Regions from separate parts of the Calothrix sp. UHCC 0171 genome, predicted to be linked through region 2. Evidence: predicted binding sites of a transcription regulator. Region 2 holds the regulator's gene; the other holds the start of a gene.
The links. The regulator NtcA, encoded in region 2, controls nitrogen genes in cyanobacteria. The targets are predictions, from matches to a motif close to TNTGTANNNNNNNNTACANA.
Positions count from the first base shown of each region.

Region 1: rpe (ribulose-phosphate 3-epimerase) is a predicted target of NtcA. The motif match lies at 4,570-4,589, and genes of this name have one in related genera.

Region 1 is NZ_JAYGHN010000008.1:125,250-135,820, reverse strand. Features, by position in the region: gene VB733_RS08960 (serine hydrolase) at 1-557, shown strand, start outside; gene menH (2-succinyl-6-hydroxy-2,4-cyclohexadiene-1-carboxylate synthase) at 626-1,519, shown strand; gene VB733_RS08950 (glycoside hydrolase) at 1,771-2,463, opposite strand; gene VB733_RS08945 (PEP-CTERM sorting domain-containing protein) at 2,936-3,691, shown strand; gene rpe (ribulose-phosphate 3-epimerase) at 3,835-4,542, opposite strand; gene VB733_RS08935 (S8 family serine peptidase) at 4,718-6,304, shown strand; gene recA (recombinase RecA) at 6,484-7,569, opposite strand; gene VB733_RS08925 (glycoside hydrolase family 10 protein) at 7,990-9,285, opposite strand; gene VB733_RS08920 (hypothetical protein) at 9,290-9,421, shown strand; gene VB733_RS08915 (hypothetical protein) at 9,872-10,571, shown strand, end outside.
Region 2 is NZ_JAYGHN010000018.1:111,467-122,037, reverse strand. Features, by position in the region: gene proB (glutamate 5-kinase) at 1-974, opposite strand, end outside; gene VB733_RS15410 (phosphoribosyltransferase) at 1,163-1,822, opposite strand; gene VB733_RS15405 (DUF6920 family protein) at 2,266-3,141, shown strand; gene nuoF (NADH-quinone oxidoreductase subunit NuoF) at 3,735-5,339, shown strand; gene VB733_RS15395 (LysE family translocator) at 5,354-5,965, shown strand; gene hisB (imidazoleglycerol-phosphate dehydratase HisB) at 6,084-6,713, opposite strand; gene fabI (enoyl-ACP reductase FabI) at 6,855-7,631, opposite strand; gene ntcA (global nitrogen regulator NtcA) at 8,447-9,118, shown strand; gene VB733_RS15375 (DUF3084 domain-containing protein) at 9,414-10,571, shown strand, end outside.

The DNA of each region.
Region 1 (10,571 bases), on a different contig from region 2:
AAGATTGGAAAGCCAAACGAGATTCATTAAATACTTTTTTCACTAAAGCAGGATATAAAAATATTAATATCAACCAAAAAACTTTTCCCATACCACATCATTACAGTAAAAATATTTCCGAACCTCAAGGAAGTGATTTACAAATTCGTGGCGATAATCCTAAGAAACCGATACGTAATAAACTAACATCATTTGCTGCTAGTAGATTGATGTATGAAATAGCTAGCGAACAAGCAGTTTCACCCGAATCTAGTAAGGTAATGAAGACTTTGTTAGCCAGAGATTTACAACTTTGGCAAAAGCAGCCATTAAATCCTGAAGAGTTTCACCCAGTTAAGAATTTTCTTGGTGAGTATTTACCTGCAAATAAAGTTAGGTTTATTTCTAAGGCAGGTTGGACGACAAATTCAAGAGGAGAAGTTGCTTATATAGAGACACATGATGGTAAGGCTAAATATGTAATTGCAGTATTTGGAGATGATTCAGGTTATGCAAAAAGTCGGGATATTTTCCCTAAGTTGTCATATGCAGTGTTTCAAAAAATGACTAAACAATAAATTGAGCCTAAGCCTAACTTAATTCTTAAGTTGTAGATTTGTAGAGTGTGCGATCGCTATAATAAATCATGAAGCGTAATGAAATCATCACATTTGCGATCGCATATAAATCTAAATTTCAGATATCGTCTCGATTTTATCTTGATTATTCTCAGATGCGATTAAATAAACATGCATTTAGTTACCATTTAAATAAAAAAAAAGACCAAAAATTAATTTTATTTTTACATGGGTTTTTGGGCGATCGCCACGAATTCAACCCTATTATTGCGTCGCTAAATCAAGATTATTCCTACCTGACAATAGATATACCGGGACATGGTAAGACTCAAGTTTTAGGTGGTGAAGAATATTATAATATGTCGAATATAGCAGCAGGAATCATCAATTTATTGGATGAATTACACATAAATAAATGTGGCTTATTCGGCTATTCAATGGGTGGAAGATTAGCTTTATATCTTGCCATATATTATCCTGAAAGATTTTCTAAACTTATTTTGGAATCAGCTTCTCCTGGATTAGAAAGTCAAATGGAAAGAAACGAAAGAATCAAAAAAGATACTGGAATTGCCAGAAAATTAGAACGAATCAATACACAGGAAGATTTTACCAATTTTTTAGTCACCTGGTACAGTCAAGCAATTTTTGGAAACATCAAAAACCATCCTGGATTTGAGCAATTAATCAGTAACCGTCTACGAAACAATCCTCAAGAATTAGCAAAATCTTTACGCTTCATGGGAACCGGATGTCAGCCTTCACTTTGGGAAAAGCTGAGACAAAATCAAATACCTACACTTTTATTAGCTGGTGAAGACGATCCAAAATTTATAGGTATTAACCAAAAGATGCAGAATATTTGTAGATTTTGCCAACTCACAATCATTCCCAAGGCAGCCCATAATACTCATTTAGAAAATACAGACGAATTTATGCAAGCTATTATTTCCTTCGTTTAAATTCATTGACTTTATTAAACCTAATTTATATCCCTGATCGAGGTTATATATAAAGCAAAGCTTAAGACCAAAGAAACCCGGTTTCTTGGATTTAAGTATCGAGCATCATCTGACTTTTCGATGAGAAACCGGGTTTCCCCTTGCGTGGCTATCTTTAATATTTATGTTATAAATGGTCTCATATTAACTGCAACTAATCAGTTATCATCAATTCTTCTCGTCATCTCCGCGTCTCCCCATCGACTTTCTCATTAACTATTAACCTTATTTGTCGCTTTCAACTCATCTTGCAACATTTTCTGATAAATACTTGGTAGATAACGACTCATCGAATTAGTTTCAATTCCGTATCCCAAACTTGTCCAAGTCGGAGAAAGTAACTTTAAAACATTATTTAACTTACCTTGACGCAGTAATTGAGTAATATCAGTTCCCCAAACTTGCGAGTCACTCAACCACCGATAAACTACGACATCTTGATACTCAGCCTCAAAGCTATAAGAAGACCACAGCATAAATTGTGAGGGTTTGGGGTGATAGCGAGACGCAATCTGCTTCCAAGTCGTATTAATAACTTGATATCTTCCAGCTGCCGTTGAACAATTTCCTTTATTTGGACCATTAACAATAGTGACGCAAACTTCAGGATGGCGACTCAAATCATTGACATGTTTTCCACCATATAAAACCGAATAGGGACGGTTAGTATTGGCTTCGCTGGCGGAAATAGTTCGCATCAATGCACGTACATAAGGGTCTCCCCCTTTCATCACCAAAGGTGGTTGTTTTTGACTATATATGGGTTCCCTAGTTTGAGACCATCGCAAATCACCTGTTATTAGCCACTGGATTAAGCACACAAACCCAAGTAGAGCGATTAGCGGCGCAATGAGTTTTTCAACCCCTTTTGTTTCAAGCTTTTTCAGAGTCCGGCTCCTTAATATCTAACACTCTAACCATCAAAAACTTGATACTCTTCAGTTTTCGCAAAGCGACAACTAAGAGATACCAAGAGATTCTTGCTCAAGTTTCATCCTAACTAATAGCAACAATTTCTACTACTCAAATTCCATTAAATGAATATCAGTGTTTTTAATAAATTGGAGTGTGATTATATACTCATTTAATTTACGCATTAACAATCTATACCAGTATTGGGCACGGTATTAAATGCTTCTTGCTGCGACAATTACAGTAACTTCACTAGTTCTATTTTTCTGACATTAAGATAAGTGATTTTACATAATTAAAAGAAGTTTATTAGAGGAAAAACAGAATTATGAATTACTTATATGTAACTATTATATTGCGTAATTTTACTGTCAGTTTGAGTAATTAACGTATGTATTAAAGGGCATTCTCGTCAGAGTGCAAGAAAGTAATAGTTACAAAATTTACTATTTATTGAGAAAGTTTATGACTTTGTTTACTAGCTTACGTTTTTTACTCCCAATTAGCTTGGGAATATTATTTACTGTGGTGGAAGTTGTTTATCCCAGAGTGGTAAATGCAATGCAAGCTACTTCTGTAAGTTCTTCACAACCAGTTCAAGACAAAGAAATTTTTAATAATGGTTCTCCTGATTTAATCTCTGGGAGAGAAGCCACTGTATGGATACAAGCGGAAGATTTTGTCATTAAGGAAAATACTATTTTAAATAGTATTAAATTTTGGACAGTAGAATCACCCGAATCTATTTGGGATGGAACTATTGAATATTCATTATTTTACGATCGCGATGGCACACCAGATACTCAACCTTTTATTTCTGGTTATGGTGTTGATATTTTCAAAAAATCTACAGGTCGGGCTTTATATGGTTATTACAATGAGTTTGCTTATACTTTTGATTTAGCAACTCCGGTTAATTTACTTGCAAATAATAAATATTGGTTAGGTTTACATTTATCCTCAAATTTTGAGCTAGATGGGATTTATTGGGAGACTACAAGCGGCGGTTTTGGGCTTCCTGGCATCAGCGCTTATGAAGGAGATACTCATAATTGGTCGAGAGAATATAGTGAACCAGTGGAACGTGCATTTGTATTAATGACGAAATCCCATGGTGATAGTCGCTCAATTCCCGAACCATCAATGATTTTGGGCACTGTAATTGTTGCGGGTACAATACTCCGTCGTCAGATGAAAAAACATGAAAAAGATAGCGATTAATATCTAAGTGGTGTTTAATTTTGATTATTATTTATGCAAAAAAAATTCTACTGGTTGGAATCAAAATTAGAAAGACTAATGAATGCGATCGCATGATTGTATAGTCGCGACTCACTCATTAGCCTGATTCTGAAACTATGTCATTAAACTTTAGCCAACTCAGGCGCAGGACGCTTACTATTACGAATTGCATTAATTGCTTCAGCATAGTCGGGTGCATTATAAACCGCAGAACCCGCTACAATCGCATTTGCGCCAGCTTCTAATACTTGCCAAGTATTATTTGCCTTTAAACCACCATCAACCTCAATCCAAGGGTCTAAACCCCGTTCATCACACATTTGACGCAACTTTTGAATTTTTGGCACCATCGTGGGAATAAAGCTTTGTCCCCCAAAACCAGGGTTAACGCTCATAATCAAAACTAAATCACAAAGGTCGAGAACATGCTCAATCAAAGTCAAAGGTGTGGAAGGATTGAGTACAACACCTGCTTGTTTCCCAAGCTCTTTAATTAACCCAAGTGTGCGGTGTAAGTGGGGTGAAGCATTATGCTCACAATGGACTGAGATAATATCAGCACCAGCCTTGGCAAAATCTGCAACGTATTTTTCTGGTTCCACAATCATTAAGTGGACATCTAGTGGCTTTTTCGTCACTGGACGAATTGCATCTACTACCAAAGGACCAATGGTTATATTAGGAACAAAGCGACCGTCCATTACATCGACGTGAATCCAGTCAGCACCAGCTTCGTCAACGGCACGAACTTCTTCTCCTAAACGGCTAAAGTTAGCCGATAAAATTGATGGAGAAATGACAATGGGTTTCTTTGATTGAGTGTAGGTCATGGCTGGTGGGTCTAGACGCGGTTTAATTCTGTATGCATTGTAACAAAACTATGAGAAAATCTCATCCTAATTCCATCCTACATGGGAAAGGGGAAAGGGAAAAGGGGAAAGAGTTATTCTAAATTCTTAATACCTAAAACTAATGATTAATAACTACCAATAACCTATTGACAAAATGACAAAAAAACAAACTTGGATTATTTTTGGCTTGAGTGCTGCTTGTTTGACTACTCCGGTGCTGGCTTTAACTTTTAGCAGTTCAATTGATAGTTTGGGTATTGATGCTCTGAAGTTGCACAAACCTCCTTACAACTTGACTGGACGAAAAATTGCAATTGGTCAGGTAGAAATTGGCAGACCAGGGAAATTTGGGGTTGATAAAGCTGTTTCTAATAACCATGCATTGTCTTTGGTGGCAGTCTTCTTGCGAAATACTCCGGCAAAGTCAAATAGTGGTGTTGATCCACATGCACATAATGTTGCGGGTGTGATGGTGAGTAAAGATAAAGCATTCCCCGGAGTGGCACCGAATGCACGTTTGTATTCTGCGGCGGTAGGTGCGACTAAAAGTCAAGGACAACCAGAAGAATGTTTAACCGCGCAGCATATTGCCACGCAAAACGGTGGAGATGTGCGGGCGATAAATTTTAGCTTTGGCGAACCTTTGAACCGTGATCCCCGACCGGATGCGGTGTTAGATGGGAATGCCTTGTTAACAATGTGTGTTGATTGGTCAAGTCGGGTACATGATGTTTTATATGCGATCGCAGGTAATCAAGGTAAGGGTGGTATTCCTATTCCCACTGATAATTACAATGCGATGAATGTGGCGTTTTCTTCCCGTCGTGAACAAGTTTTTAACAAAGTTGATGTTTCTAACTTAGCTGCTGCCAATGAAGGTGCCGCAGCCCGATTGGCAGGTAAAGAAATTAACCTCGGTGCGCGTCGTTCAGTGAATATTCTCTCTCCTGGTAGTAATATCAGAATGTTGAATCCTGATGGTAAGGTAAATAAAGTTACGGGTACTAGTTTTGCAGCACCACATTTAACTGGAACGGTTGCTTTGTTACAAGAATTTGGTGATCGAGAATTAAAAAACAAAAAAAATAACTGGAGTCATGCTTCTCGTCGCCATGAAGTCATGAAGGCTGTTTTGTTGAACTCGACTGATAAGTTGAAAGATAAGGGTGACGGTTTGCGGTTAGGCATGACACGGACAATTATTGACAAGCAAAATTTAGACTGGTTAGCATCTGATGCCTATCAAAACCCGAAAATTCCCCTTCATGCCCAAATGGGTGCGGGACATTTGAATGCGTCGCGGGCTTTACAACAATTTAGCGCTGGGCAATGGCAACCCAATCAACCTGTAGCGGCTTTAGGTTGGGACTATAACACCGTTGCCGCTAATGCATTTGTTGATTATGTATTAGCAAAACCATTAAAAGCAAATAGCTTTGTGGCGGTGACATTAACTTGGGATAGATTAGTCGAACTCGAAGATAAAAATAATAATCAGATGTATGAAGAAGGGGAAAATTTTCGCGATCGCGGTTTAAATAATCTTGATTTATACTTAGTTCAAGAAAATGGTTCTACCGTTGCTAATTGTGCTTCGATTAGTGAAGTTGATAGCGTCGAACATGTTTTTTGTCCCGTTCCCGTAGCTGGTGCATATAAAATCCGTGTCCAATACAAGCAACAAGTCAACGAACCTAAGCAAGCATATGCACTAGCTTGGTGGACTGTTCCAGTCAACTAGAACCAAGAAAATTATTAGTTTGATAATTCTTCTCCGCTCTCAGCACAGCAACAAAAGCATCATTACTAGTGAATGGTAAATGGTACTGTCGAGAAAGAAGAGGAAAAGGGGAAAGGAAACTAAAAGATAAAAACTAAAGATAATTTTTTACCTTTTCCACTCCCCTACTCAACAGTTCTTTACTCTTCCAAATCTTCGTCTTCCTCTTCTTCCTCATCTTCGGCTGTCTTGCGTACCGAATTAGCGGAGACAACTGCACCCATTTCCAGTTTTTCACGGACGAGTTTCTTGATTTGTTCAATCAAATCAGGCTTTTCTTCCATGTATTTAATCGCATTATCACGCCCTTGAGAGATATTCTCACCGTTGTAGCTATACCAAGCACCTTTACGGCTCAAAATACCTGTTTCTTCTGCCAAATCCACTAAACAGCCAATAGTCGAAATACCTTTACCAAAAATAATGTCAAATTCGGCGATTCTAAAAGGCGGTGCAACTTTGTTTTTGGCAACTTTGACTTTAACTCTGTTACCAAACTCCTCAGTACCTTTCTTCAAGGTTTGAATGCGACGAATATCTAAACGAACCGACGCATAATACTTCAAAGCATTACCACCAGTAGTTGTTTCTGGATTCCCGTAGGTGACACCGATTTTCTGACGCAACTGGTTAATAAAAATCACAGTACATCCAGATTTACCAATATTACCAGTAATTTTACGTAGAGCTTGGCTCATTAACCGCGCCTGCAAACCAACGTGTGCATCGCCCATTTCCCCTTCGATTTCCGCACGGGGGACTAATGCTGCTACTGAATCAATCACGACAATATCAACTGCCGCAGAACGTACCAATTGGTCAACAATTTCTAAGGCTGCTTCCCCAGTATCTGGTTGAGAAACCAGTAAATTCTCGATATCAACACCCAAACAACCCGCATATACAGGGTCTAATGCGTGTTCCGCATCCACATAAGCTGCAATGCCACCTTCCTTTTGTACTTCCGCAACCGCATGTAAGGCTACTGTTGTTTTACCAGAACTCTCTGGTCCATAAATCTCAATCACACGTCCTTTAGGCAAGCCACCTCCCAACGCCAAGTCCAGAGTTAGGGCACCACTGGAAATGGTTTCTACCCTCATCCTGCTGGCATCACCCAAGCGCATAATCGTACCTTTCCCAAAAGTCTTCTCAATTTGGTTGAGTACGACACCAAGGGCTTTTTGCTTGGCAGCATTATTATTATCTGCGGTATTTGCAGCCATTTTTGCCTCTTTTTTACCATTTCCATCTGCGGTGTTTACAGCCATTTTTGCCTCTTTCTCACCTGTAAATATATTAGTTATTGATTTGCTGGGAGTATAGAATCTGAGATTTTACTAGAACAGATATACTATTCTACGTCAGAAAAATTAAAAATGGGACATCTCCAACAAAAAACGTCACAATATTTCCGGGGAAGCAGAGTAGATTTAGGGAAAGTAGGTCAGCACAGTTAAATATCAAACCCCTTGCCAAATCTCTTTGATAACAGGAAAGCTTTGATTATCCTTACCGATTAAGAAGAGGTAGGGCTAATTTTGTCTGAATTTTGTGCTTCTATGATTTAAATTTGCTACATCTGATTCTAGCCAGATTAGGTAGAAAATCCAATACTCAATCGAGAAATTGAGATTTGAGTCAAGCTAAAATTCTGCTCTAGCCCGAAGTGCGGGATTCGGGAAAATTGCTTGGAATCCTGTTTGTCGATCGCTGGGAGCCTCAGGACCAGTATCCCACAAACTTTCATAGTAGAAGAATGCGACACCCAAACCACGTTGTTGTGCGGCTCGAACCTGCGATTGCACTTGTTGAATTGGAACTCGCCGAGTTCGTAATCCAGCCATAATACCTATGCCTGTAGGTATTGATTGCTGTGTTTCTAAAATTTCGGGACGGGTAAGTTTAGCACTAAATGCTTGCAAGTCGTCACGATATACCTGCATAACTAACTCATCGACAATTCCTAAACGTACCCAGTTCAACCAATCTTGGAGTTGAAATTTATAGGCGAAATCGTAGTAATTGGGGGAAACAGAGAAAATCGCATTTGGTTTTCTGGCTTTTACAGCTTGGTTTAACTGCACCATGAATGCTGTAATTTTATCAGCACGCCAACGTATCCAAGCTTGGTCTTGGGGATTTGTTGGGGCTGGTCTGCCAGTTTCTTGAGTGTACAATGCCAGGGTATAGCGATCGAAGCCAAAATCCTGGGGCAAGCTCATATGGTCGTCAAATTGGATACCATCAGCATCGTATTTAGTGACGACTTCTAAGACTAAGTCACTGATAAACTTTTGTACTTCTGGGTGGAACGGATTGAGCCATGCAACCTCACCCGCAGCACTAATTGATGTTTTCGTTCCGTCGCGTTTTTGCGTGAGCCAGTTGGGGTGATTTAAAGCTAGCTCAGAGGTTTCCGGAGCCATGAAACCAAATTCAAACCAGGGAATTGCTAGCAACCCTTGACGATGGGACTGGTTAATCACATCCGCAATAATATCTTGTCCTTCTGTGCCTCTATATATAAAAGGCTGGATGTTTCGTCCTTGTGCCACCGCACTGGGATACATAACGTAACCCGAATTGTAGATGACAGGGTAAACTGTATTAAAGTGGAGCCTTCGTAGCTGGCTCATGGCTTCGCTCAGTTTAGAGCGATCGCGCAACACATTCAAGTCATTATTAGTCATCCACACCCCGCGAATCTCTTGTCGGGGACGTTGGGGAATGGGTTGTGGTACTGGCTGAACCGTAGAGGATGGAAACTCCGGTTCTAAAGGTATTGGTTGAGGTAGGGGGATGGGGACTGGTTGTGGTTGGGGAAATTGTGGGGCTTGGGGATATGGCTGGGGAGCCGGAAATTCGGGTACACCTGGATAGGGTTGTGTTTCTGGGAACTCCTGTGCCACAACAGGGGCAAAGTTACCCAGTATCATCACCAGAATGAAAGATATTAAAGATAGTATTGCGAAAGAGGACTTGAATGAAAGTCGCCAAAATCGAAAAGCAGTGCGTAGTCTCATCGGCTTGAATGATGTGTTAGTTACCCACGCACGCCATCGCATGTTTTTGTGATGGAATTTACTCGCCATATTAGTTTACAGGTATTTATGCTGCCTAAAGCTGCCAGTTGATTGTGGTTCACTCAATGCCGAGTCAGCATCGAATTAAGCATCAAATAAATTGACGCAGATTTAACTAAGGTAGATTCTTTGACGCAATCAGTAGCTAAGTAGTGCCCTAATATTGGGGGAAGACCTAAAGGTTTGCCGGAATAATTGATGATAAAACCGACGCGGAGATGGGGAGACGGAAAGAAAAATTAATCAGGACTGAGTATTATGTTTGCCTAATCACTTCTTACAATTAAAATTTCTCCGCGTCCCCGCGTCTCCAAATCTTCGTGTCACTCGTAATAATAAGATTCAGCCGGACATGATATCATGCCTTCCTCACAGTCTCCTCATATTTTTTCAATATCGTGAGAGATAGTTGATATTTCTGTCATTCACGAGGATAAAATCTATGAAATGGCAACAATTAATTCTGGCTTTTATAGCTACAATTTGCTTAATATTTGCAGGCAATGCCCTGGCGCAGACTGATATCAATATCAACAATACCAACCTCATTCGTTTTGGTGGAAGCGTAACCGTACCAGAGAATCAAGTTGTCGAAAATGCCCTGGCTTTTGGTGGGAGTGTCACCGTATCCCCTAATGCTAGAGTTTTGGATACTGCGATCGCTTTTGGCGGGGATGTCATCCTGAAACAAGGAGCGCGGGTAGAAGCTGATGCTTATTCCTTTGGCGGCAAAATCCTACAGGAACCGGGTGCAATTATTGGTGGTGAGAAAGCAACATTCAGCGATCGACATGGCATGATGTATGGTTCCAATCAGGGCAGAAGTAGCTTCTTTGCTCATTATTTCTTCAGTGCCATTTTTAGAATTAGTGCTGCCGTAGTCGCAGCTATTCTCGGACTGATTATTTTGCATACCAACCCACAGTTCCTGCAAAATTTGGCGACAAAATTGCATCAGCACCCCAGTTTAACTGCTCTATGGGGAATGGGGGCAATCATCTCCTTTGTCTTTGTCAGTGTGTTTCTGGCGATTACGCTCATTGGTATCCCCCTGATTCCGTTATTAACCCTGACTGCGATCGTTACTTCTCTGGTAGGGTCGTTAGGTGTAGCACTTTTTGTTGGTCAACGCCTAGTCAGTA
Region 2 (10,571 bases):
GCAATTTCATTTCCTTGACTATCAAAAATACCTACCGCTTCTTGGGTATCAAATTCACCTTCAACTAATATAATTCCCGCAGCTAACAAAGATTTGCCACCATCAGAAATTGCGATCGCAGCGCCATTATCCAAGTACAATTTACCTACAGGAACCAAACCATAGGCTATCCAACGTTTGCGTGCAGATGTTGGTTCGGGTTGAGGTGCAAAGTGAGTACCTAAAGGTTCCCCGTTGATGATTTTTTCGATATTGCGGGGATATTTACCCTCAGTAATGACGGTGCGAACTCCAGCAGCCACAGCAATGCGAGCGGCAGATATTTTTGTCATCATTCCCCCAGTTCCCCACTGCGAACCCTGGGAACCTGTTTGTACTTGCATTTCTGCAAGTTCCTTGATGCTACTGACTAGGGTGATGGGTTTGGCATCGGGAACAGAACGTGGGTCTGCGGAGTACAATCGGTCTACATCGGTCATAAGAAATAACCAATTAGCCTCGACTAAACTGGCAACTAATGCTGAAAGTGTGTCGTTATCGCCAAATTTGAGTTCCTCGACGGCAACAGTATCATTTTCGTTGACAATCGGGATGACACCCAGTTCAAGTAATTCCCGAAAGGTATTGTAAACATTCAAATAGTGGCTGCGCTGTACCAAGTCACTACGAGTCAACAATACTTGGGCGATGGGTTGTTGTAGGGTTGTAAATAAATCGTCGTAAACCCGCATTAACCGCCCTTGCCCGACTGCTGCAACCGCTTGTTTGAGGGCTATATTTTTTGGACGTTCTGTTAACCCCAACCTGGCACAGCCAACTCCCACAGCTCCAGATGAAACTAAAATAATCCGATTTCCCAGTCTGCGTAGGTGGGATAGGGTTTCCGCTAATGCTGCGATCGCAGATAATGCTAGTAGTCCAGTTTCTGGTTGGGTAAGGCTGGAAGTTCCGATTTTAACAACAATAGTCTGCATTGGCGAAGTAGTAATTGCTAAGTGCTGAGTATTATAGTCAGACTACTTCTAGAAGCAGTTTGACAACAACACTTTCAATTGTGAATTTTTGTTCTCCACTTACCTAGTACAGTTTAGCTGCACGTCAGCTTATCCCCAACTGATGGATAAATTGGGGATATTGATTGAATTGATATTTCCGAATCAACCTACACCTCGGCAAATCTCGCACGTGAGCGCTCTAGTAAATAATGTACTTCTTCATCGGTGACTTGGGAAAAGTCTTCATACCTCAAGCCCACATTGTAAAAAGGTTCTGGAGTTATCACACATACAACCCCATCCACCTCAGTTTGCAACTCTTGATTAACCTCAATTGGAGCTACAGGAACAGCAACAATAATTGATTTTGGTTTTTCTTGTTGGATAATAGCGATCGCAGCACGGATTGTTGAACCTGTAGCAATACCATCATCTACAAGAATAACTGTTTTGTTTACCAAGTTTACTGGTGGAAGATTGCCGCGATAAACTCGTTCTCGATGTTGTAATTCGCGCAGTTCTCTAGCTATAACGGCATCGAGGATTGGCTGAGAAATGTGAAATTCACGAATGATATCGTCATTTACAACCATAACACCATCAGATGCGATCGCGCCCATTGCCAGTTCTTCGCTGCCCGGTACACCCAGTTTTCTCACGATACAAATATCAAGTGGCAAATTGAGTGCTATGGCAATTTCATATGCAACGGGAACACCTCCACGGGTTAAACCAATTACAATTGTCTCTGGTTTGTGAGCGTAATTTGCGAGTTTTGGCGCTAACATTTGTCCTGCATGAGTGCGATTTTTAAATATAAATGTCATATCTCTTACCTCCAATTTACTGATATGAGAGGGCTTGGTTGGCAGATGTTGGGAATTAGGATTAATGACAAGATATATCTCCCCAATATTTAGGTTATGACAATAGCTTGAGGATTTTGTGAGGAAAATATATCCTTTTTCATATCCTTGAGTTTTACCAAAAGTTGGGAATTGTACTCTATTTCTCACAACTTCCTCAAATGATTCCTCTATAAATCAAATTGAGGGTAAATATTTCCCTGGAAAATAGAGGTGTATATGTTCCAAATCCTAATTAACCCAGAACGATGCAAGTTCTACAGTGCTGGCATTTAAATTTGTCCAGAAAGGCTATTTTTCCCATCAGAATCAGGTGCGATTCCTCAAGTTATAGATGGTGAGTGCTGGGATTGCCAGAAAATCTGCAAGCATTCACGAGAAATAGGAAATTAGGTGAGTGAATAATGATGTTAGTAAAAATTCTCGTTGGTATTTGTACATTAATTGTTCTTGCCTGTGTTGCCTTAGTAATTTTGCAAATGAAAAATCGTAGTGAAGTAAATCGGATTTGGCATTCTTTGGAAACTGAACCGACAATAACCAAGTTCACTCAGGATATGGTTGTTGAATTACCACCTCCAGTACAACGCTACTTTTTACACGCAATTACCCCCGGAACTCCCTTAGCTAATTCCGTGGAGTTGAAAATGGCAGGAAATTTTAAATTGGGTGATAAATGGTTGCCTATGAAAGCATCGGAAATACTCTCAACCAGAGGATTTGTTTGGAAAGCTGCGATCGGGCAACGTCTATCTAAATTTTTTGGTGCTGATTATTACACCAATGCTCAAGGTAGAGTACAATTCTCTCTCTGGGGTATTGTACCTGTTGCAAGCGATCGCAATCCCGATACTGTCCGTTCTTCTATTGGTAGACTCGCAGGAGAACTTATCTGGTTGCCCTCAGCTTTGTTACCGCCACAGGATACCCAAAAAGCTGTTAATTGGAAAGATGTTAGTTGGAAAGCCATTGATGACAATACTATCCAAGCAAATTTTCAAATTGACAATGAGCCTATTAGCTTAACTCTAGTTATTGACTCTAATGGAAAACCCCTGAAAATATCATTTCCGCGATGGGGAAACCAAACAGAAGATGGACAGCATACCTACATTCCTTTTGGTGGGGAAATTCTTGCTGAACGAGAGTTTGCAGGGTTTACAATTCCATCACAGTTAAGTTTGGGTTGGTGGTTTGGGAGCGATTCTCCGCAGGAGACGCTTTGCGATCGCTATGCTGAGTTTTTCCACGGTACTATTGAACAAGCAGAGTTTCATTAGGAATTGGCTAACTGTTACTAAAAGTAAACTTAATTTTGCTGAAAAACTAATAAAAGTAAAGTTTTTTGTCTAACTCAATTCACCTTGATGAAATAGTGCTAACTTAATAATTGAAGCTAATAAAAAGCTTCCCTGGCAGATAAAACAGTCAAGAAAAACAAGTTAAATCTAATTAAGGAGAAAAACTGTTGCATCATCTGTCTCGTAAACTGACAACAACACCCAACTCGAAAGCTTACATTTCCTCATGAGTGTAGTCCAGAGGGGGCAATGCAACTAAATATTATCTTTCACTGCGAGTGTGAAATTAATGCTATTAGTTCATCCCTACGTGGCAAAATCAATGAGAGGAAATAACTAGGCAAGTCGTAGCTTGGGTGTTGTTGTGTTTAGATTTAAAAAATTTGCATATCTCCTCGATTTACCCATCCCCACATCAATTTTGATGATAGATATTTAGGCGAACTACATATTATCAGGTGTTGGAGGATTTGTAGTATTTCTAAAGTTTGATTCCCTCACAATATCCTCAATATTTTTCCTTAATCTCAGAAAAATAACCCCAGCAATCTCAGCATGGAAGGCTTTTGCAAATGGATTTAATCGAATTAATGGAAATTGCGGAACAGGAACGCCAATCTGATAAACCCATTCAAATTCGCTGCTGTATTGCGGCTGGTTGTATCTCTGTGAACTCCCAAGCAGTGCAACAGCAACTTGAAGCAGCTGTCACAGGCTCTGGTTTGGAAAATGAAGTCCAAGTATCTGGAGTTGGTTGCATGGGTTTGTGTTGTCAAGCTCCATTAGTACGAGTTGATACACCATCAAATCCAGAAAATCCCAGTCAGCTTTATGAGAAAGTTGCCCCCGATAATGCAGCATCAATTATTACAGCACTTCAGGGGGGAGAGACAACAGTCCAACGTGGTGATTTAACACATCCATTTTTTACCAAACAATTTGCGATCGCCCTAGAAAATACTGGCAAAATCAATCCAGAGCGAATTCAAGCCTATATTGCCGCAGGTGGTTATCAAGGGCTTTTCCAGGTACTACGGGAAATGAATCCCAGTGCAGTCGTAGATACAATCACCCGTAGTGGGTTGCGGGGACGGGGTGGTGCTGGTTATCCGACAGGAGTCAAATGGGCTACCGTTGCCAAGGCTAAAGGGGAACGGAAATTTGTCATTTGCAACGCCGATGAAGGTGATCCCGGCGCATTCATGGACAGGAGCGTACTGGAAAGTGATCCCCACCGCGTCATCGAAGGAATGATAATTGCCGCCTATGCGATCGGTGCTAGCCAAGGTTATATTTACATCCGCGCCGAATATCCCTTAGCAACCCAGCGTTTGCAAATTGCCATTAGCCAAGCCCAACAACTTGGTTTATTAGGTAGTCACATTTTTGACTCACCCTTTGATTTCAGAATTGATATTCGTGTTGGTGCAGGGGCTTATGTTTGCGGCGAAGAAACATCTTTAATGGCATCGATTGAAGGTAAACGGGGCACACCTCGTCCCCGACCTCCCTATCCGGCGGAGAGTGGTTTGTGGGGATTTCCAACTTTAATTAATAATGTCGAAACCTTTGCTAATGTGCCTTGGATTATTCGTAATGGAGCGGATGTTTTTGCCAGTATTGGTACGGAAAAAAGTAAAGGCACAAAAGTATTTTCTTTGACAGGTAATATTCGCAACATGGGCTTAATTGAAGTGCCCATGGGAACTACCTTGCGGCAAATTGTCGAGGAAATGGGGGGAGGTGTAGCCAATGGGACAGCGAAAGCAGTGCAAACGGGTGGAGCTTCTGGGGGATGTATTCCGGCATCAGCCTTTGATACTCCCGTAGATTATGAATCCTTGACTGAACTTGGTTCCATGATGGGTTCCGGTGGCATGATTGTCATGGATGAAACTATCAATATGGTGGATATTGCCAAATTTTTTATGGAATTTTGCATGGATGAATCCTGCGGGAAATGTATTCCCTGTCGAGTGGGAACGGTACAATTGTATCAATTGTTGAGCAAGATTCGGGAAGGACAAGCGTCAATGCCTGATTTGGACTTGCTAGAAGAATTATCTGACATGGTGAAGTATACGAGTTTGTGTGGTTTGGGACAATCTGCACCCAATCCGGTGTTTAGCACTTTGCGATATTTTCGGGATGAGTATTTGGCATTGCTCCGTTCGTAAAAGGGCAAAAAAGTATGACATTTAACAGCATGGTTGCATTATTTATTGCCATGCTAATTCTGGCTGCTATTCCTAGTGTCAGTGTCTTGACTGTCTCCACCAGATCAGCAACATCTGGATTTATTCATGGTGTTTTCACAACCATAGGCATATTAGTTGGTGACATTTTTTTCATCATCATAGCCATTTGGGGCTTATCATTTCTAGCTGAAACAATGGGAAGTCTATTTGTCCTGAGCAAATACCTGGGTGGGATTTATTTAATTTTGCTGGGAATGGGACTATTTCGCTCAAAACCCAGGAATATAGAGATAGAGGAACTTGTGAAATCCTCTTTAGTATCAAGTTTTCTGGCAGGGCTTTTGATTACAATTGGGGATCAAAAAGCGACCTTATTTTACCTTGGTTTTTTCCCTGCTTTTATTGATATTGCTAAAATATCTTTTTTTGATACCATCATCATTATTGCAATTACAATAGTAGCCGTCGGTGGTGTCAAACTTGCTTATGCCTTTATGGCAGATAGAGCCAGATTACTGATTAGTTCTCAAATCACCAAAAAAATAAACACTGTCGCTGCTTGTGTCATGATTACGGTTGGATTATTTTTGTTGATCAAAGCTTAATTAAGTAGGGTCTGCTGAAAAACTCCACCAAGAAAATTGGGTTTTGAAATGAGAGGAGGGATAATGACATTCGGGCTGCTAGAAAGTCATTATCCCAGTTTTTCCTCCCTATTCAAATTTACAAAACACCTTTAGAGCTAGGAATTACCCCAACTCGTCGAGGATCAATTGCGATCGCCATTTGAGTTGCCCGTGCAAAAGCCTTAAATGTGGCTTCAATAATGTGGTGAGAATTAATACCATCTAGTTGCCGGATATGTAATGTCATTTGGCTATGATTCACAAGAGCCACAAAAAACTCTCGCACCAACTGAGTATCATATGTACCAACTCGCTGCGTGGGAATATTAAGACCATAACTCAAGTGCGGACGACCAGAAAAATCCAAAGCTACTTGAACCAAAGCTTCATCCAGGGGTGCGAGAAAGTTACCAAAACGAACAATCCCTTTTTTGTCGCCCAATGCTTTGTAGAGTGCTTGTCCTAAAGTAATACCGACATCTTCATTCGTGTGATGGTCATCGATATGTAAATCACCAGTGGCGCGGACATCCAAATCAATTAACCCGTGGGAAGAAATTTGGTGCAGCATATGGTCGAGAAAGGGGATACCAGTAGCTGCATGACAAACTCCGCTTCCGTCCAAATTAATGGTCACTTGTACGTCAGTTTCTCCAGTCGTACGACTTACCGATGCCATACGTGTGGGAAAACTAGATGTTTGGGGATGAGAAGAAAGGCTTTGCATAATTAATTGGCAAGTGGGAGGTGGGGGAGTAGAAGAGGTGAGAAGAGGAAAATCAGATATTTTTCCTACGTTCGCCAGGTTATATCTTTATATTTCTATAATTTTTATATTTCTATATCTCCCCTTTCCCCAAAATTTTGATTACATTCCCATGATTTCATATCCAGCATCAACATACAGCACTTGTCCAGTAATACCGCTAGATAAGTCGCTGCACAAAAATGCTGCGGTGTTACCAACTTCGGTTTGGGTAACGGTGCGACGTAGAGGAGCCACTTGTTCAACATGGTGAATCATGTCTAAAATCCCACCGACAGCACTCGACGCTAAGGTACGGATGGGACCAGCTGAGATAGCATTGACGCGGATATTATTTTGTCCGAGTTCCGAAGCAAGATAGCGAACACTACATTCGAGTCCAGCTTTAGCAACACCCATCACATTATAATTGGGGATGGCACGTACACCACCCAGATAGCTGAGGGTGACAATACTTCCACCGGCAGTCATTAATGGTTTGGCTGCGCCCGCTAACTGGATGAGGGAATATGTACTAATTTCTAGTGCTGTACGAAAACCCGATCGCGATGTTTGACTAAAATCGCCACTCAAGTCATCTTTACTAGCAAAAGCTAGGCAGTGAATCAGTATATCTAGCTTCTCCCATTTTTCACTAATTGTGGCAAACGTTGATTGAATTTGCTCTTCGTCTTGGACATTACAAGGAAGAAATAAACTAGGGTTTAGAGGTGCAACGAGTTCAGCAACTTTTTTCTCCATTTTGCCTTTGTCGTCGGGAAGGTAAGTAATTCCTAAATTTGCTCCGGCTTGATGTAATTGTTGGGCAATTCCCCAAGCGATCGAGCGGTTGTTGGCAATCCCTGTAACAAGGGCATTTTTTCCAGTTAGGTCTAGCATATGTATTCTTCAAGCAACAAAGCCACGTTACGCATAGGTGTTCTCACCTTGGAGATACGACGCTAAAAACGAACGCATTCCTTAGAGCATACTCGAATCTGAGGTATAGTTTGTCTTTATTTCATTCCTAATTTTTCTACCTAATCTGATTCTCAAGCCAGCGCCAATCGGTAATTATAGATAAATTAGGCATTATCTTAATATATGGGGATCAAAAATTCTTGGAGTTACAAGAGAGTAACTGACTTTTCCCTTGAACACTGAGTATTTAGCCTTGCTCATAAAGCATTTCTCTGACCTAGCAATAAACTCAATAGCAGATAAGTAAAAGTCTTTTCAGCAGAATCGCAGTCAGGATTCAGCTTTTGTAAACTCTAAACTAATCAGTATCTAAGTATTTAAGCTTGTCCTAATTACCCTGATAAAAGGTATAGTTTTTTATTATTTGGATTGGACTTGTCACTGATTTTTTCTGATGTGTCTTTTTTACCCCACAAACAACAAATTATTGAGACCGAATCACCAATACCTAATGACCAATTCAAAAACTACTTATTTCTTAAGATATTTTTTGGCGATCGGGGTTTTTTCTTAATAAAAGCTTCGCATAAGAGTTTTTGTAAATAGATATCAAAAAGTAGTAGCGATAAAGATCAAAAATTATGTATCATGGTGAACAAATAAACTTTGTAAAGCTTGATATAGCGAGGTTGAGTATAGGAAAGTACAAAAAGGTTGACAATGTAATATTGATTTTTCAAGTGTATTCTTAGGTAATCTGTTTTAATTTTCTGGCATTGGGTAGGGGAAGGGAGATGATCGTGACACAAGATAAAGCCCTAGCAAATGTTTTTCGTCAGATGGCGACCGGAGCGTTTCCACCTGTCGTGGAAACGTTTGAACGTAATAAGACCATCTTTTTTCCCGGCGATCCTGCTGAAAGAGTTTATTTTCTTCTCAAAGGCGCAGTAAAGCTCTCCAGGGTGTACGAAGCGGGAGAAGAAATAACGGTGGCACTACTACGGGAAAATAGTGTATTTGGCGTTTTATCCTTATTAACAGGAAATAAGTCGGACAGGTTTTACCACGCGGTTGCATTTACCCCTGTGGAGTTGCTGTCTGCACCCATTGAACAAGTCGAGCAAGCGCTAAAGGAAAATCCAGAATTGTCGATGTTGATGCTGCGGGGTCTTTCTTCGCGGATATTACAAACAGAGATGATGATTGAAACGCTAGCTCACCGCGATATGGGTTCAAGGTTAGTAAGCTTTTTATTAATTCTTTGCCGCGATTTTGGCGTTCCTTGTGCGGATGGCATCACCATTGATTTGAAACTATCGCATCAAGCCATCGCTGAGGCTATTGGTTCAACTCGTGTCACCGTGACTCGCTTGTTGGGTGACTTGCGCGAAAAGAAGATGATTTCAATCCACAAGAAAAAAATCACTGTCCACAAGCCTGTCACCTTAAGTCGCCAATTTACTTAAGCCAATCAACTTAAGCTAATTAACTTAAACCAATTAACTTAAGCCAATCAACTTAAGCCAGTTTGTGGAGAATTAGCCGGGGGAATTGAGGTGGTAAATGTTTGTATTCAATTGTCAGGCGGCTATAAGCTAGCATTAGTTAGCCAAATCCCATCTGATTTGCTTTATATAAATCCCATCAACACTGGAGGTAAATCTCTAAATTGAGTACATTCGGATATTGCCCATCTCTAATCCCCCACACAACTGGTTTAGAAGTATTAGGCTGTATCTGGAAACGTTTCGGTAGGCAACGATGACCACCGCGTACATCCTGATTACAGCAATTCTGATTTTGGGAGGCTTTATTGCCACCGTAGGCGATCGCATCGGCACACGGGTTGGCAAAAAGCGACTCTCACTTTTTAACCTGCGTCCCAAAAATACGGCAGTTGTCATCACAATTTTGACGGGTATTGGGATTTCGGCATCAACGTTAGGTATTTTGTTTCTCGCCGATGATGGATTACGAAAAGGTGTATTTGAGTTGGAAAATATCCAAAAGGATTTACGTCGCAAGCGCGAACAACTCAAAGGAGCCGAAAATCAAATCAATCTGGTGACGGGGGAACTCAACGAAGCCAAAACTCAACAAGCCGAAGCCCAAAAGCGCTTGGAGGAAACTAACAAAAACCTCCAAGATGTCAACAAAAAGCAAAAAGAAACCCAAACTGCCCTCAACCGCACAATTGATCTACAAGCGAAAACCCAAAATCAACTGCGGGGGACACAGTCGCGACTTGGGCAAGTTGTTGCCCAGTACCAACAAGCCATATCTCAGTTGCAGAGCGTCTACGACGAACGTAACAAGCTGCAACAGGAGATAGCACTGCAAAAAGCAGAAAGTCAGCGACTTTTTAATGTGGCTAAGGCAACCATCGACGAAGCCAAAAACGCCATTCAGAAACGCGATCGCGAATTGCAAAAGCGTCAAGATGCCATTGAATCTCGCGATCGTAAAATTACCCAGCTCGATGAATTGATTCAAAAGCGTAATGTTGAAATTACCGCACGCGAACAAATCATTGCCCAGCGCGAATCACGTTTGAAGGAACTTGAAACCCAACAAGGCTACCTCGAACAAGAAGTTACCCGGCTAGAAAAATACTACCAATCTTTCCGTGACCTGCGTTTAGGGAAATTGGCATTAGTAAGGGGACAGTTGATTGCCTCGGCAGTGGTGAGTGTTCAAAAACCAGAAGGAGCGCGTCAAGCGGCAGTGCAATTGCTCAAAGAAGCTAATTTGAATGCAGTCGCCCGATTAACTGAACCAGGTAGCAATCTACCCCCGGATTTCCAAATTTTGCAAGTCTCTCCAGAACGGATTCTGCAACTCAGTAAACAAATTAGCGATGGTCGTCAGTACGTCGTCCGTGTCTTTTCTGCGGGAAATTACGTACGTGGAGAAAAACCC